One region of the Bacillus sp. 41-22 genome, then DNA from elsewhere that is predicted to be linked to it. Evidence: riboswitches for the same ligand, from Rfam matches in the RefSeq annotation. Region 1 holds a riboswitch; each other region holds the start of a gene.
What was found. Region 1 has a riboswitch for S-adenosylmethionine ahead of LCF45_RS07240 (YezD family protein). Riboswitches for the same ligand answer to the same signal wherever they lie in the genome.

Region 1 (5,894 bases):
AATTCTTCCACTCCAACACGTCCTACGAAATCATAAAACGTTTCGGCTAGTAATTTATTCTTTTGGAAATAACTTAAAAAGGACACGAGAACATCCGGCAAATCTTCTCCATCTATTTTCCCTTTTAACTTTTCGTTATATGCTCCTCCGTCTAATAGTGTTCCGCCCACATATATTTCAAACGCCTCAACGATTCCCTTTTCCTTCGTTTTCAGTTTTATCCCTTGCAAACCAATATCAGCAATTTGACGTTGACCACATGAGTTCGGGCATCCTACCATATGAATTCGAACTGGAACATCGAGTGCAATTTGTGTATCTAAGTACTCTGCGATTTTGCGTAATCTTTCTTTCGTTTCTACTAACGCAAGATTGCAATACTCAATGCCAGTACATGAAACCGCATGACCGATAAACGATTTCGGATTTGCTGAAATTGCTTCAAACAACGGTTCACTTAATAATCCTGCAACATTTTCTGGCGGAACATTCGGAATAATGAAGTTTTGAGAGTTACAAGTTCGAATTTGCCCGTTTCCATATTTCTTTGCAATTCTTGCAATCTCAAACATTTCCTCTGCGTGTAAACGCCCTACTGGTACATTAAAGCCGACATACTTTAATCCTGCTTGTTTTTGATCTTGAACGCCATAAAAGTATCCTGCATTCCAGCCTTTGAGAGCACTTTCCCCTTTACTTTGCAATGGGCCTGTGTATTCTACTAGTTTCTCTTTAAATTTCTCAGCGCCCCAGTCAGCGACAAGAAATTTCAAACGTGCTAAGTGGCGTTTTTCACGATATCCAAAATCACGGAATATAGTAGCAATTGCAATCGACACTGCCTTCACTTCTTCTGGTAAAACGAATACATCTAATTCTTCCGCTAAGTACGGACGAGCTGATAATCCTCCGCCTATTTTTATATGAAACCCAACCTTTTCCTCACCATTTATTTCTTTCGTAGCAGGTGTAAACGCCACACAGTTAATCTCTGCATTTGCTGAATTATAAATGTTAGAACTAATAGACATTTTGAATTTACGTGGTAGATTAGAAAACTCTTCATTATGTTGGAAGTAATCGTATATTTCTTTAACAATCGATGTTGTATCAAATAGTTCATTCGCATCAATTCCAGCAAGTGGATTTCCTGTGATATTACGCGTAATATCACCGCATGCCCCCGCTGAAGATAAACCAACTCTAACTAACCTCTTAAAAATATCCGGAATTTGCCCAATTTCTAACCAATGAAACTGAATCGCCTGTCTTGTCGTAATATCTAACACATCACGCCCATAATCTTCAGCAATGGAAGCCAGCACCTCTGCCTGCGCATTTGTAATAATTCCAGAAGGAATGTTGACACGCATCATAAAATAGCCCGCTTCTTTTGGCCTTTGCAAATACAATCCTGCCCATTTAAAAGCGTCCCACTCTTCTTTCGGAATAGATTCAAATCCATTCTCCGCATAGTAAGGAATATCATTAAAGATTTCTAATCCATCTTTTTCTAATTTCTTTTTCTCGGACGGATTCAATTTTTCATTATTAGCCCACACTTTTTCATAACTCATCTTTTATCCCCCTATATAAAACTACGCTCTTGTAAGTATTTCACGATTTGTTCTGCACATTCTTCAATAGAATACTTGTGCGTTTCTACAATTAATTCTGCTTGTTTTGGTTCCTCATACGGTGAATCAACACCAGTAAACTCTTTAATATCACCTTGTCTCGCTTTTTTGTATAACCCTTTTGGATCACGTTTTTCACACTCTTCAATTGGACATTTTACAAACACTTCTATAAACTCATCTGCCGCTAATAAATCCCTAACTTGTTTTCGATCTACTTGAAATGGTGAAATGAACGCTGTAAGAACAACAGTACCTTGATCTACAAATAGCTTCGCCACTTCGCCAATACGTCTTATATTTTCCATACGATCACTTTCAGAAAAACCTAAGTCTTTATTTAAACCGTGCCGAATATTATCCCCATCTAGCACATAATTTCCTATATTCTTTTCAAATAGTTTACGAGCAACCGCATTCGCTACTGTAGATTTACCCGAAGCTGATAAACCAGTAAACCAAACTACAAAACTGTGATGCCCATTCTTCACTCTTCTCTCATCTTTTGAAACAGAAGCTGTATGCCAAGTAATATTCGTATCCATCTTATTCTCTCCCTATTCTGTTACTACTTCTTTTTTCAAACCTTTAATTAGCACTTCCACTACTTCTTTACGACTAAATGTACTTGGCGGAATCTCACCATTCCTTAACATTTCTCGTACTTTCGTACCCGATAAGATGACACGGTCTTCTTTTCCATGCGGACATGTTTTCGTTGAAGCCATTGCTTCACATTTCGTGCAGTAAAAACTATGTTCAAAAAATAACGGCGTAATCCCTAACTCTTCTACTGTAAAATTCGTAAAGATTTCCTGCGCTTCATATGTTCCGTAATAGTCCCCTACCCCAGCATGATCACGCCCTACAATAAAGTGGGTACAACCAAAGTTCTTTCTTACTAGTGCATGAAATATCGCTTCCCTTGGTCCTGCATAACGCATTGCTGCAGGAAATACACCTAAAAAGACACGATCTTTCGGATAATAGTTTTGAAGTAATACTTCATAGCTTTCCATCCTTACATCAGCAGGAATATCATCTGACTTCGTTTCCCCAACGAGCGGATTTAAAAAGAGACCATCTACAATTTCAAGGGCAGATTTTTGAATATACTCATGGGCACGATGTACTGGGTTTCTCGTTTGAAATCCAACTACTGTTTTCCAACCGCGTTTTTTAAATTCTTCTCTCGTTTCAATTGGATCTAAATGATAAGAAGGAAATGGATTATTCCCAAAACGTTTTGTAAGAATAATAGCTCCTCCAACGTAAACGTTTGGTCGTTCATATAATTTCTTTACTCCTGGATGAGCTTCATCCGTCGTTTTATATACAAGTAACGCTTCTTTTTCTTTATCAGGTACAAAAATATCTTCTATTTGAATAACACCATATACATTTCCATCGTTAACAAGTTTTACTTCCTCTCCAGCTTTCAGTCCCTCTGCTACTTCCTCTGTTACCGGCAATGTAATTGGTATACTCCATACGCTACCATTTGCTAAACGAAGCGTTTCTACTACTGAATCATAATCTCTCTTCCCTAAAAATCCTGTAAGAGGGCTATATCCTCCTGTCGCCAAAAGTTCTAAATCACTAAGTGCAATTTTGTCTATCTCGATTTCCTTTACAATGTTCGATATTTCATATGTTTCATCAATGCGGTTTACTAATTCATTTGTTGTACTCATCTTCTTATATCCCTTCTTAGCTTTATTTCAAAATCTATCTCATTGAAAGTGAAGGCCACATTCCGTCTTCATTTTCCCAGCCCATCTTCCATCTCTTGAGTTGCCACCATCACCTACAGGTAATGTACATTTCTCACACCCAATACTCGGATAGCCAACATCATGCAATGGGTTATACGGCAAACTATGTTTATATACATATCGCCAAACTTCTTTCCAAGTCCAATGAATGAGTGGACAAACTTTAATAGATTGAAAACGACGATCTTGATTTATAAACTGTGTATGCTTACGCGTTTCTGATTGTTCCCTTCTTAAGCCTGATATCCACGCTTTTTCCGCTGCTAATGATTTTTCTAACGGTAAAATTTTTCTAATACTACAGCAAAGATTCGGATTACTTTCCCATAACTTCTCTCCATGAAGCTTCGCTTGTTCATCGAGTGTAAGTTCTGGCTGTTTTTCTATAATATTTAATGAAGGAAATTTCTCGCGTACCTTCTTAATTAATTCGTATGTTTCTTGAAAATGAACATTTGTATCCAAAAATACAACTTTAGCAGATGGATTTACTTGGTTTATAAGATGCAATAAAACCATTCCCTCCACCCCAAAGCTACATGCATATACAATTTCATCTTTATATTCGTTATAAGCCCAACTTAATACTGATAGCGCGCCTTTCGTTTCATCTTCTTCAGAAAATGAAACACTATTTTCTTTCCACGTTTCGTACGTCAACATGTTTTTTCCCCCTGTAAAAGCAAAAAGACGGCTTTAACCTATTAAAAATAGATTAAAACCGCCTCTAGTTTTTCTAGTCAGCGCTTTTTACTTTAAACGAACCTTTTCACTTTTTTCTAATTGAATCACTTTTCCATCTTGCACAACAATTGTAATGGAACCATATTTCATATCAGCAAGCATCGCTTGAATTTTCTCAGATACTTCATCAAAATGCTCCCGTACGCTCACGCAAACAGCCCCCCTTTTTATTCATAAAAAAAATCTTTCCCATTTCGAAAAGACTGTTCGGTAATATATTTTACCTTATCTTTCAAAATGGATTCCATTTTGCTGGATTTAGCACCTTGCTTTCTATAAGCAGGTTGCCGAGCTTCGTAGGGCCAGTTCCCTCAGCTTCTCTTGATAAGCTTTGTATTTGTATTTTATCACAATTCTGATTTTTTTCAATCCTAGTTTTCCGATATATTTAATTATTTTTATTTTTTTAAAAGGAGCTGCCTTTACTAGACAACTCCTTCTTTCTCATTCACACCAGCTCTTTAATACGTATGCGATCGTTCCCAATGATATTTTCATATGTTTCACGTTCTACGACAATTTGTGACGTCCCGCCTTTTGCAAAGACGACAGCTGGTCTACGAATACGATTATAATTATTCGCCATCGAGTACCCATATGCCCCCGTGCAAGAAATTGCTAGTAAATCAGAAGAAGCAACTTGCGGTAAGTTAATATCCCAAATCAGCATATCTCCACTTTCACAGCATTTCCCAGCAATCGAAACGAGTTCCTCATTCTCATCATTCCCTCGATTCGCCAACATCGCCTCATAACGGGCTCCGTATAGCGCTGGTCTTAAATTATCTGTCATTCCACCATCGACTGAAACATATTTCCGAATGCCAGGAATCTCTTTCACCGCTCCGACTGTATAAAGTGTTGTTCCAGCATCACCTACAATACTACGACCTGGTTCAATCCATATTTCTGGAAGCGGATATTCACATAATGTAAATTGTTCTCTTATCGTACTTGTTACAGCGTGCACATACGTTTCAAGTGTTAACGGTGTATCTGAATCCGTATAACGTATACCGAAACCTCCGCCCACATTTAATACTTTCATCACATAATGTGTTCGCTCTCTCACTTCTTCTAAAAATTGGCGGAGTACTTCAATTGCTCGAACAAATCCAGCCGTTTCAAATATTTGTGATCCGATGTGCGAGTGAATTCCTAGCACATTATAATTTGATTTTTGCAAGGCAAGCTCAATTGCTTGCATCGCTTGACCATTTGAAACACCAAATCCAAATTTCGAATCCTCTTGACCTGTTGTTATATATTCGTGTGTATGTGCCTCTACTCCAGGCGTTACACGGATTAATATGTTCACAAATTTCCCATGTTGCATTGCTAAATCATGTAAAATTTCTAATTCTAAGAAATTATCTACTACAAAACAACCGATATTCGCCTGAAGAGCCATAATCATTTCTTCTTCTGTTTTATTATTTCCGTGAAAATGAATACGCGATGCCGGAAAACCAGCTTGGAGCGCAGTATATAATTCTCCTCCAGAAACAACATCTAAAGACATATTCTCTTCACGAGCTACTCGGCACATCTCCATGCACAAGAACGCCTTGCTTGCATATGCTACTTGATAAGAGAAACCACTTTCTTTAAAAGCACGATGAAACGCGCGGCACTTTCCTCGAATAGACTCTTCATCGTATACATAAAGTGGTGTTCCGTATTGTTTTGCTAGCTGCGTCGTATCGCACCCACCAATTTCTAAGTGTCCTTGCCCATT
Region 2 (5,894 bases), 1.2 Mb from region 1:
AAAATTAAAACACGGTTTTTCATACGAATCCACAAGCTCGCTTCTCCTTTTTCAAAAGGTACGCCTCTTGCTTCCTGTGCGTGTCTAATGATTATATATTCAGATTGAATGCTTGGTATATAACGTAGTGCAATATTTATTGCATATGTAATTTTATAAGGAACAGCAAATTTATTTAAGCTGCTCACAAATTCACTTGGATGAGTTGTATAAATAAAAAGAAGTGTAAATGGTAATAACGTAAAATATTTCAATGAAAGTGTAGCTGCATAAAATAAAGTTTCATATGTAATTGTTGCATAACCTATATAAAAAAAAGAGGTATACGATCCCGTTAATTCCGATCCATGGGTGGGCGTAATGAAAAGAATCATAACGGAATTTAATAAACTAAATGTAAATATAACGCTGAAAATAACTATAATTTTACGCAATTGAATTTTTGCAATTAAAAGGCCGATACATCCAACAATAAATAAAATTAGCAATATACGAAAATCAAAAAATAAAAAAGTAAGTGTCATACAAAATATAAATAAAGATAATTTAATTGCACCATCCATACGATAAAAATACGTATTATGCATATTCCTCCCTCCTATTAGCTTCAATATAAAGTTTCACAAATGTTTCTGGAGTTGGAATTCCGCTTAATTTAGCTAGTTTTATTAATGAAATCTCCCGTAGATTAGCTCTTTGTAACGTTCCTTGATCCCCTAAAACAGCAGATACAGTATTGTCCGCAATAATTTTCCCTTCATGCAGAACTACCGCTCGATCTGCATATTCTAAAGCAAGATTCATATCGTGTGTGATAATAATAAAGGATATGCCCCTTTCAGCCAGTTTTCTAATAAACGACATAAACTGTTTGTAATGGTAATAATCTTGTCCAGCTGTCGGCTCATCTAATACAATAAGTTTTGGGTTTGTTATAAGTACAGATGCAATAGTAAGCCTCTTTTTTTGTCCATAGCTTAATGCCTGAATTGGCCAGTTACGAAATGGATATAATCCACAAATTCTTAAAGCTTTTTCGACTCTTGTCTCAATCTCATCTTTAGAAACCTTTTTTAATTGTAATGAATATGAAACCTCTTCTAAAACAGTAGGCTGTGTAATCATTTGATTTGGGTTTTGCATAACGTAAGAAATAACTTCCCCGCGTTTACGAATAGACCAACAATTTATATTTTCTCCATCGAATGTTATTCTCCCATTCTTTGTTTTATTTATTCCTATAAGAGTATGAGCTAATGTCGATTTCCCTGCTCCATTATGACCCAATAAGGCTATTATTTCTCCCTCTCCTATTGAAAGGTTGATATCTTCTAAGGCTGTATGTTTGTTATTGTACGTAAATGATAAATTTTCTATCTTGCATAAAACTTTTTTAATATATTTGTTTTTTGATGAAACTTGCTTATGCATCCAGTTCTTTAATAGGCTATGAACGCCTGCATTACGAAGATTTTCAATTGGAAATACCTTAACATTATTACTATCAAAATTTAATTTCTTTAGCGCCTCTATATAAATAGGTTCTCTTAGTCCGATATTTGGTAATATATCAGAATTTAAAATACTATCCGGTGAACCAACGGCAATAACTTCTCCCTCATCTATTAAAATAATTTTATCTAAATCAAGGTTTAAAATTTCTTCTATTCGATGTTCAATAATTACAATTGTTTTATTATATTTCTCATGTATATTTTTAATGAGTTCTATTGTATTCAAACTACATGCAGGATCCAAATTAGCTAACGGTTCATCAAATAATAATATATCTGCATTCGTCGTTAGCAGACCTGCAAGAGAGACTGTCTGTTTTTGACCTCCTGATAATTCATGCGGACTTTGTGTATGAAAGTCCTGCATGCTTACCTTTTTTAAAGAATCCGTAACAATCTTTCTCATTTCTATTTGATTTACACAATCGTTTTCTAATGCAAATGCTACATCCTCTTCGACAGTAAGGCCTATAAATTGTGCATCTTGATCTTGTAATATTGTCCCTACGTGTTTACTCTGTTCAAAAACACTACCTTTTCTCGGATCCTTTCCAGCTATTAAAATGTTACCGGTACTTATCCCTTCGTAAGAAAATGGGATTAGCCCATTTATACAATGAGCTAATGTTGACTTACCTGAACCACTTCGTCCAGCGATAAGTACCTTTTCCCCAGGATATATTTGAAATGTAATATCTTTCAAAGTAGGCTGCGTAGCATGCCTATATTGAAAGGTAAATTGTTCAAAAGAAATAATTGGTTGCATGTATTCATCCCTACTTTTCAATTTTTAAATGTGTATGTTTCTTATTTGATTTCGCTAAGCCGATCGTGATTGGTAAGCCAAGAACTAAAAATACGATAACGTCTGCGATTGTTGCGCCTAGTACTTGTATAACTATTTTGTCAAACGGTTCTCCCATCACAATAATATCGAATGCTCCAGCAAATATAATAGCTATGACAATACCAATTAACCCTGCAATTGCAAAATAAGAAATATCACGGTTATTATACGTTCCATGTTTTACACTAAAACCAAATCTTTTTTGTATGAGTCCCATTGCAAAACCAATAATACCTGAACTAATAACCCATCCCCACCAAATACCCCAACCAGCGATCGTATCTGTAACGGTATGACCGATGAGTCCTATTAAAAGCCCTGCTACCGGGCCAAATAACGCTCCAAAAACTGTTAAAATAGCCAATGCGGGTTTAATAAATGTATTCGGTGCGATAGAAAATCCCCAAAGCCCTAATACCCCGTATAAAGCTGCTCCAATTCCAATAGCTACTACTAGCTTTGTCGTTAATTTATTCATTACAATTCCCCTCTCGTATTATTCAACTTTTAATACTCTATATTTATTTTGAAAATGAATTATGCATCGACACTTCCTTTCTATACAACAAAAAATGACCTCTTTAATAAGAGGTCATTTTCTTTCACGTACAAGAATCCCCTTATCTTTCAAAAGACACATAGTGTCCTCTGCGGAATTAGCACCTTCCTATGTAATTACATAGGGGTTGCTGAGGTTTCATAGGGCCGTTCCCTCTACCTCTCTGGATAAGTATGTATTTGTAATCTGTATTATGGCACTAACAATAAATAATTTCAATACTTTTCTTACTATTTTTATTTTTCGATAAATAGTTCAACTAAATCATTGTATTCTTATCGGAATTATGAAATAATAAATTCAAAATTGTTACGGGAGGAATGCATGATGAAAGTAATTGGCTTAATTGGCGGACTAAGTTGGGAATCAACATCGTTATATTATAAACATATTAATACACTAACTCTCTCTCAATATGATCAAAATGCGAAGCTTGTTTTATATAGTATGGACTTTGGTGAAGTAACTACATTATTACAAAATCATCAATATGAAGAAGTGAAAAATGAATTAGTCGCAGTAGCAAAAAAAGTAGAACACTCTGGAGCTGAATGTTTACTAATGTGTTCTAATACTGTACATCTATTTGCTGAGGAAGTAGAACAAGCAATATCAATCCCACTTCTTCATATCGGTGATGTAAGTGCTAAAGAAATGGTAGAACAGAATATAAAACGGATCGGATTATTAGGAACGAAACAAACAATGGAAGAAGATTTTTATACATCACGACTAGCAAAATATAACATTGAGACAATTATCCCAAATGACGAAGAAAGAACTTTTATCCATCACGTCATATTAAATGAATTAAGTAGAGGAATTATTTCAGAAACATCAAAAGAAAAACTAATACAAATTACCAATTCATTAATTAATAATGGGGCTGAAGGAATTCTACTTGGCTGTACGGAAATTCCTTTGCTCATTTCCCAAAATGATCTATCTGTTCCTGTTTTTGATACTGCTTATTTACATGCGAATACTGCTGTACAATTTGCTGGATAATAATATAAAAGCATACAGGTAGAGCCTCTATGCTTTTATATTATCCGAACTATTTATTTAAAAGAGCATCAATAACTGCAATGGCTCTTTTGGAACCACCACACTCTAAAAAACTTTCATTCAGTTTTCGAATGCCATGTTTATACTTTTCATTTGAAAGAACGTCTGTTACCGCCTTTTTTAAAGTTTGCACATTAACATGCTCTTTCAATAATCTATGTGCTGCCTCAAGCTCAGTTAATCTTTGCGCTATCATAGGTTGATCTTTATCATGCGGTATTATCACAAATGGGACATTATAATGGATTGCATCGTGCACACTATTCATTCCACCATGTGTAATAAAAACATCTGCTTCACTTAATATTTCTGATTGAGGTACGTAAGGGGTTATAATAAAGTTGTCTGGCGCTTGCTTAATTTTTGAAATATCATTTCTATCACCAATCGCCATTACTACAATCCCTTCGAAATTTGAAAAAGCATCAATACAAGTATTAAAAAATGGTTCGAGCCCTTCGAGAAGTGTTCCCATTGAAATATAAATAACTTTCTTTTTTGAAAGCAATTCAAGTGGAAACTTTACATTTGTTTTGCGCTTTATAATACTCGGTCCAATAAAAACATTGTTTTCTCCGAACGAATCGCTATTAGGTTGAAAATAACGACTTGTATACACGAGACTAATATCTCCCTTATTATGCATAAATTGAAGATTATTTTTGGGCTTTACTCCAAATTCATGTTCCATTTGATACAGTAACTTTTCAGAGAGTTCATCGGGTTGGAATTGTATTTCTGCATTTGGATGAAAAGGCAAGGTTTCCAATAATACTGGTGGAATTAAAAATATAGGAGAGGAAACTATGCCTGGAACTTGTAAATATTCCTTTACTAACTCTCCAGCACCAAATATATCATAAACTACGAAATCAAAATTAATGCTTTTACATAATCGTTTCGTAATTTCTAATATGTATAAAGAAGTTTGAACATGTACATGAAAGAAAGATTTTAATCCATATGAAGTTTCATTATCAATAGAAATCTCCTTTAATAAATCCGGATGAGTATGTACAATGGCTCCCAAAACTTCAAGCCTTTCCTTAAAGCTTTCCGTTGTAATATAGTGTACGTTATCACCTCTTTCAGTAAAGGCCTTTACTAAACTTAATGTAGGATTTACATGTCCCTCTGCAGGGAAATTAACTATTAAAATATTCATCACTTATTTCTCACTCCTTACAATTCAATCTTCTTATTAATCGTACTGTTATTATTACAAGCAACCTTCCCTTAATAGTCCCAATATACTTACTACTTTAGGTTGATAAATAATTATCAGACATTGAAAAAGGCATCTACATAAAATGTAGATGCCTAACTGTGATAAGGAGTGTTCTGTGAGGTTAGGATAAGCTTTTCTGCTTGTCCTATGCTATCAATATATGATTTATTTTATAAAACGTGCAAATCTAATAGAATTATTTTATCCATTTTATTTGATCAAATGGATAATATACCATTTTCACTTTACCTATTATATTTGACTCATCAATTAGTCCAAGCGTATTCCTACTATCTTTACTATGATTTCGATTATCACCTAACACAAATAATTTATGCGTGGGAACTTTCATTTCTCTACAGTTTGAAAAACGATTTGATACTTGTGACATATCTAACTGTATATACGACTCATCACGCTTTTTACCGTTAATATATACCTCATCGTCTCTTAATTGTATGTTATTCCCTGGTAATCCAATAATTCGTTTCACGTAGTATGTAGGCGAGTCTTCTTTTTTTATTATTACAACATCACCATGATGAAAAGAAGAAAAATAGATGCTAGCCCTATTAACTAGTATGCGATTATTCTCATTCAAAGTAGGTTGCATCGAAATTCCTTCTACCATACAAAATAAAAATAACTTATTAATAAAAATAATTCCTATTATAATTA
Region 3 (5,894 bases), 2.5 Mb from region 1:
TGCTTTGCTATGGAACCACCAACAATATGTACACCATATTGCTTCGACCATTCTTTCAACTTTTCTTTCGTTTCTAATCCATCCGTATCTGCAATTTCAGAAAGTCTCGTTAAATCATATCCTGTTGTCCAGAGTTCTGGTAAGACGATAACATCTGGTCTTTCTTTCATCGCTTCACTTATTTTTTTTTTAGCGTTCTCAATATTTTTTTCTACATCTCCAAAGACAATATCCATTTGAATACATGCGACTTTCATTTTTTCAGCCCCATTCTCATTTTTTTCTTTACAAAATACTGGAAAGATTATATCATTTGTCACTAGAATTGTAACAACTTTCAAAAGAGGTGGAAAGTATGAAATTATTTCAACCTTCTGAGATAGTAACATCATTGCCAACACAATTTTTCGCTTCACTTGTTGCAAAAGTTAACAAAGTCGTTGCAGCTGGTCACGATGTTATTAATCTAGGTCAAGGTAATCCAGATCAACCAACACCGCAGCATATCGTTAAAGCTTTACAAGATGCTGCTGAAAAGACCATTCATCATAAATATCCGCCATTTCGCGGACACGAAAGCTTAAAAGAAGCCGTGGCAACATTCTATCAACGTGAATATGATGTAGTAGTAAATCCAAAAACTGAAGTTGCTATTTTGTTTGGCGGAAAGGCTGGATTAGTAGAATTACCAGTTTGTTTTACAAACCCTGGTGATACTATTCTCGTTCCAGATCCAGGCTATCCAGATTATTTATCAGGAGTTGCTTTAGCAAAAGCACAATTTGAAACAATGCCGCTTATTGCAGAAAATAATTTTTTACCGGATTATACAAAAATTGATGACTCTGTTGCGGAGCGAGCAAAGTTAATGTTTTTAAACTATCCAAATAACCCTACCGGCGCTACTGCATCAAAAGATTTTTTTGATGCAACCATTCATTTTGCTAATAAACATAATATATTAGTTGTTCACGATTTTGCTTACGGTGCTATCGGATTCGATGGTCAAAAGCCTGTTAGTTTCTTGCAAGCAGACGGCGCTAAAGATACAGGTATTGAGATTTACACTTTATCGAAAACTTTCAATATGGCTGGATGGCGTATTGCTTTTGCAGTAGGAAATGAAAGTGTCATCGAAACTATTAACCTATTGCAAGATCATATGTATGTTAGTATTTTTGGTGCAGTTCAAGATGCTGCCCGCGAAGCACTATTAGGCTCGCAGTCTTGTGTGGTAGATCTTGTTAATAGTTATGAATCTCGGAGAAATGCTCTTATTTCAGCTTGTCACTCAATTGGTTGGAAAGTAAACATTCCAACAGGATCATTCTTTGCATGGCTTCCTGTTCCAAAAGGATATACATCTGAGCAATTTTCTGACATTTTACTAGAAAAAGCACACGTTGCAGTTGCTCCTGGTGTTGGATTTGGTGAGCACGGCGAAGGGTATGTCCGTGTTGGTCTCTTGCATACAGAAGATAGATTACGAGAAGCAATTAATCGAATTGATAAATTAAATTTTTTCAAAAAGTCATTGACAACATAAAAAATATCTGACAAAATTCAGTTATCTTAAAAATTAAAACATTTCTAAATACTTCTTATCAAGAGCAGGTGGAGGGACGAGCCCGACGAAACCCGGCAACCGATCTACAATTGTAGACACGGTGCTAATTCTCGCAGCGTTACGCTGACAGATAAGGAGCTGGTTGTAAAAAAACCTCTCCTTAGCTGAGAGGTTTTTTTATTTAACTAGGAGGGTATAACAATGAGCGGAATTATAGCGACATATTTAATCCACGATGATTCTCACAACTTAGAAAAGAAAGCAGAACAAATTGCAATCGGTTTAACAATTGGTTCATGGACTCATTTACCACACTTATTACAAGAACAATTAAAACAACATAAAGGTAATGTCATTCATATTGAAGCGTTAGACGAACAAGAACATATTAACTCTTACCTCGGCAAAAAAGTATCACGTGGACTCATTAAAATTCATTATCCATCGCTGAACTTTAGCCCTGACTTACCAGCCATTTTGACAACAACATTTGGAAAACTTTCGTTAGATGGAGAAATTAAACTAATTGATTTAACATTCTCAGACGAATTAAAGAAACAGTTCCCTGGACCAAAATTTGGAATTGAAGGCATCCGAAACCTTTTACAAGTTCAAGATCGACCTCTTCTAATGAGTATTTTCAAAGGGATGATAGGACGGAATATTGGATATTTAAAAACTCAACTACGCGATCAGGCAATTGGAGGCGTAGATATTGTAAAAGATGATGAAATTTTATTCGAAAACTCATTAACACCACTTATAAAAAGAATTGAATCTGGGAAAGAAGTTTTACAATCTGTATACGAAACTTACGGGCATAAAACTTTATACGCAGTAAACTTAACAGGTCGAACTTATGATTTAAAAGAAAACGCGAAACGTGCGGTGATAGCTGGAGCAGACATTCTTTTATTTAATGTATTTTCTTATGGATTAGATGTACTGCAAGCACTTGTAGAAGACGATGAAATTCCAATTCCTATTATGGCACACCCTGCTGTAAGTGGCGCATATTCATCATCGAAACTATACGGTTTCTCTTCTCCATTACTACTTGGAAAATTACTACGTTACGCTGGTGCTGATTTCTCTTTATTCCCATCACCATACGGCAACGTTGCATTAGAAAAAGAGGAAGCTCTTCTCATTACAGAAGCATTAACTGAGGAAGACCACTATTTCAAGAAAAGTTTTTCTGTTCCATCTGCTGGAATTCATCCTGGTTTCGTTCCCTTTATTTTACGAGATTTTGGTAAGGATGTTGTTATTAATGCCGGCGGCGGGATTCATGGGCATCCAAATGGAGCTCAAGGTGGTGGCAAAGCTTTCCGTGCTGCAATTGAAGCTACTTTACAAGGTAAACCACTCCATGAAGTGGATGAAATAAATTTGCATAGCGCACTACAAATATGGGGAAATCCTTCTCATGAGGTGAAATTATGAGTATTCAAGTATTTTGTGATTTCGATGGTACGATTACAAATAACGATAATATCATGTCCATTATGGAAAAATTCGCACCACCAGAAGCAGAGGAAATAAAGCAAAAAATTTTATCGCAAGAACTTTCTATTCAAGAAGGTGTTTCTCAATTATTTCGATTAATACCTATTAATCTACACGATGATATTATTCAGTTTTTACAAGAAACTGCTGAAATCCGTACAGGTTTTCATGAATTCATACAATTCATTAATGAAAATAACATTTCCTTTTACGTTATATCAGGTGGAATGGATTTCTTCGTCTATCCACTCTTACAAGAAATAATCCCTAAAGAACAAATTTATTGTAATGCAACTGACTTTTCAGGAGAATTTGTTGAAGTGAAATGGCCGCACCCTTGTGACGAGCAATGTCAGCATAGTTGTGGTCTCTGTAAATCATCATTAATTCGTAAACTAAGCTCTAAAGATGATTTTCATATTGTGATTGGAGATTCTATTACTGATTTACAAGCAACAAAACAAGCAGATAAAGTATTCGCCCGTGACTTCCTTATTACAAAGTGTGAAGAAAATCGTATTGCTTATACACCGTTTGAAACATTTCACGATGTTCTAGCTGAACTAAAACATTTGTTGGAGGTGAAATTATGAAACAACTTTTTCGTCAATGGTATGACTTAAGTGAAATTAAAAAAGAATTAACAACTCGGAATTGGTTTCCAGCAACGAGTGGAAATATTTCTATAAAAGTCAGTCATGATCCCCTTACTTTTCTTATTACAGCAAGTGGCAAAGATAAAACCAAAACCACTCCAGATGATTTTTTATTAGTAAATCATCAAGGAGTTCCCGTTTTAGAAACTGAGTTACGCCCTTCGGCAGAAACAATATTGCATACACATATTTATAACAATACGAACGCCGGGTGCGTACTTCATGTTCATACAACTGATAACAATGTCATCACAAATTTGTATAGTGATGCAGTCACCCTTCAAAATCAAGAGATTATTAAAGCTCTTGATATTTGGGAAGAAGGTGCAACGATTAACATTCCTATTATCGAAAATGATGCTCATATCCCGACGCTTGGAGAGAAATTCCGAAAGCATATACAAGGAGATTCAGGAGCAGTATTAATTCGAAACCATGGCATTACCGTATGGGGCCGTGATAGCTTTGATGCAAAAAAAAGATTAGAAGCTTATGAGTTTTTATTCCAATTTCATATAAAATTATTATCAATTCAAGGAGGCGTTTCTAATGGCGCAAATTCGTATTCATGAGGAAAATACTCGTATTGAAAATGAAGTAGCAGTATCAAACTTTCTACAAGGAGAAGATGTTTTATATGAGAAATGGAATATTTCTAAACTTCCTACTCATTTAAAAGAAAATTACTCCTTAACAGATGAAAACAAAGCTGAAATATTAACGTTGTTTTCAAAAGAAATTGCTGATGTTTCAGAGCGCAGAGGTTATAAAGCATATGATGTGATTTCACTTTCAAATAGCACACCTAACCTTGACGAGTTATTAATTAATTTCCAAAAAGAACACCATCATACTGACGATGAAGTTCGCTTTATTGTCAGCGGTCATGGCATCTTCGCTATTGAAGGAAAAGATGGTCGATTCTTTGACGTTGAACTCGAGCCTGGTGATCTTATATCTGTGCCTGAAAATGCAAGACACTATTTCACCTTACAAGATGATCGCCAAGTTGTAGCTATTCGTATTTTTGTTACAACAGAAGGTTGGGTTCCAATTTATTAAGGTAGCTAGTTGAATAAAAGAACTTGGAACCCCTTTTCCAACCTTTTATTCACTCTACATATATACATCCTCCTATGGACCAGGCTTATTTCATAACATTGAAGTAAGCCTGATTTTTTATTTACTAAAATGATTTTTCCCTTTCGTTTGTTTAAATCAAATATCTCGAATCACAATTCCACTTTATCAAGTATATTTCGGAATTTTTTTTGAACATTTATTGAACTTTTTTTGAAATTTTTCTGAAAATTCTGTTTTACGTATGATATACTACAACTAATAAGAAGGAAAAGAATATTGCAAACAGAGGGGGATAATCATGAGTTTACTTATCGCACTTATACTAGGAGTTACATGCGGAGCTATTCCTGTCATTTTAGGAGCTATTATGGAAGAATTAGAAGTTGGTGTTTTAGGTTTTGTTGCATCATGTGTAAGCGCTTTATTTTTCGGTTTATATGGTGCTATTCCTGTTTCTATTCTGTGCGCATTTTATATACTACGCCATGCTCGCGCGAAACAGCTCGGCCCTAATCACATTGCCCAAGTTATTCCATTCCCAATTGAACGATGCCGCCGCGCTTCCAGCCTATAAAGTGAAACTTTAATCAGTGGGAGTTTTACTGCCCACAAATAGCGGGATAAATTATCCAACTTAAATATTATGCCTGCCTAAATAAATAAAAAGTCCTCAAATGAGGACTTTTTATTTATTTTCTTCTAGAAATTGAAACAATTCTTGCAAATGAAGTGCATCTTCACTGTAGCTAACGGATACATGACATGTCCCTTCAATCTCAGCATGCATATAAAGGACAATTCCATCTCGATCATATTTCAATGCCAAATAAAACTCCATTTCCTCTAACATCTTTTTCGAGCTTCGGATAACATAATGCCCTTTCTCATCTCTTCCATATTCAAAATCTGGTCCAAAATCGTATTTTTGTTTAAAAGCTTCTTTTTGCTTATCATTAATCTGTACACAAGTTGCTCGCTGCACAGCATCAATCATCTCGTCAAACTTTTGGAGATCCATTCCATTTACCCCCTTATATACTTTTTGTATAATACTTGTGTTCCGCTATTCTCTTTTCCAT

Region 2: it holds a riboswitch for S-adenosylmethionine, as region 1 does, so the genes downstream of both, LCF45_RS13140 (ECF-type riboflavin transporter substrate-binding protein) here and LCF45_RS07240 (YezD family protein) in region 1, are expected to answer to the same signal.
Region 3: it holds a riboswitch for S-adenosylmethionine, as region 1 does, so the genes downstream of both, mtnW (2,3-diketo-5-methylthiopentyl-1-phosphate enolase) here and LCF45_RS07240 (YezD family protein) in region 1, are expected to answer to the same signal.

Annotation. Positions count from the first base shown of each region.
Region 1 covers NZ_CP084035.1:1,412,206-1,418,099, reverse strand. The annotation lists gene LCF45_RS07260 (nitrite/sulfite reductase) at 1-1,577, opposite strand, end outside; gene cysC (adenylyl-sulfate kinase) at 1,589-2,182, opposite strand; gene sat (sulfate adenylyltransferase) at 2,195-3,331, opposite strand; gene LCF45_RS07245 (phosphoadenylyl-sulfate reductase) at 3,371-4,075, opposite strand; gene LCF45_RS07240 (YezD family protein) at 4,163-4,306, opposite strand; SAM riboswitch class I at 4,379-4,487, opposite strand; gene lysA (diaminopimelate decarboxylase) at 4,605-5,894, opposite strand, start outside.
Region 2 covers NZ_CP084035.1:2,591,780-2,597,673, forward strand. The annotation lists gene LCF45_RS13130 (energy-coupling factor transporter transmembrane component T family protein) at 1-587, opposite strand, end outside; gene LCF45_RS13135 (ABC transporter ATP-binding protein) at 580-2,280, opposite strand; gene LCF45_RS13140 (ECF-type riboflavin transporter substrate-binding protein) at 2,291-2,839, opposite strand; SAM riboswitch class I at 2,979-3,094, opposite strand; gene LCF45_RS13145 (aspartate/glutamate racemase family protein) at 3,245-3,928, shown strand; gene LCF45_RS13150 (macrolide family glycosyltransferase) at 3,978-5,156, opposite strand; gene lepB (signal peptidase I) at 5,413-5,894, opposite strand, start outside.
Region 3 covers NZ_CP084035.1:3,915,570-3,921,463, forward strand. The annotation lists gene LCF45_RS19895 (carbon-nitrogen family hydrolase) at 1-341, opposite strand, end outside; gene LCF45_RS19900 (pyridoxal phosphate-dependent aminotransferase) at 356-1,546, shown strand; SAM riboswitch class I at 1,599-1,704, shown strand; gene mtnW (2,3-diketo-5-methylthiopentyl-1-phosphate enolase) at 1,769-3,013, shown strand; gene LCF45_RS19910 (2-hydroxy-3-keto-5-methylthiopentenyl-1-phosphate phosphatase) at 3,010-3,669, shown strand; gene LCF45_RS19915 (methylthioribulose 1-phosphate dehydratase) at 3,666-4,304, shown strand; gene LCF45_RS19920 (1,2-dihydroxy-3-keto-5-methylthiopentene dioxygenase) at 4,282-4,794, shown strand; gene LCF45_RS19925 (hypothetical protein) at 5,114-5,389, shown strand; gene LCF45_RS19930 (DUF3909 family protein) at 5,501-5,833, opposite strand; gene LCF45_RS19935 (NAD(P)-dependent oxidoreductase) at 5,839-5,894, opposite strand, start outside.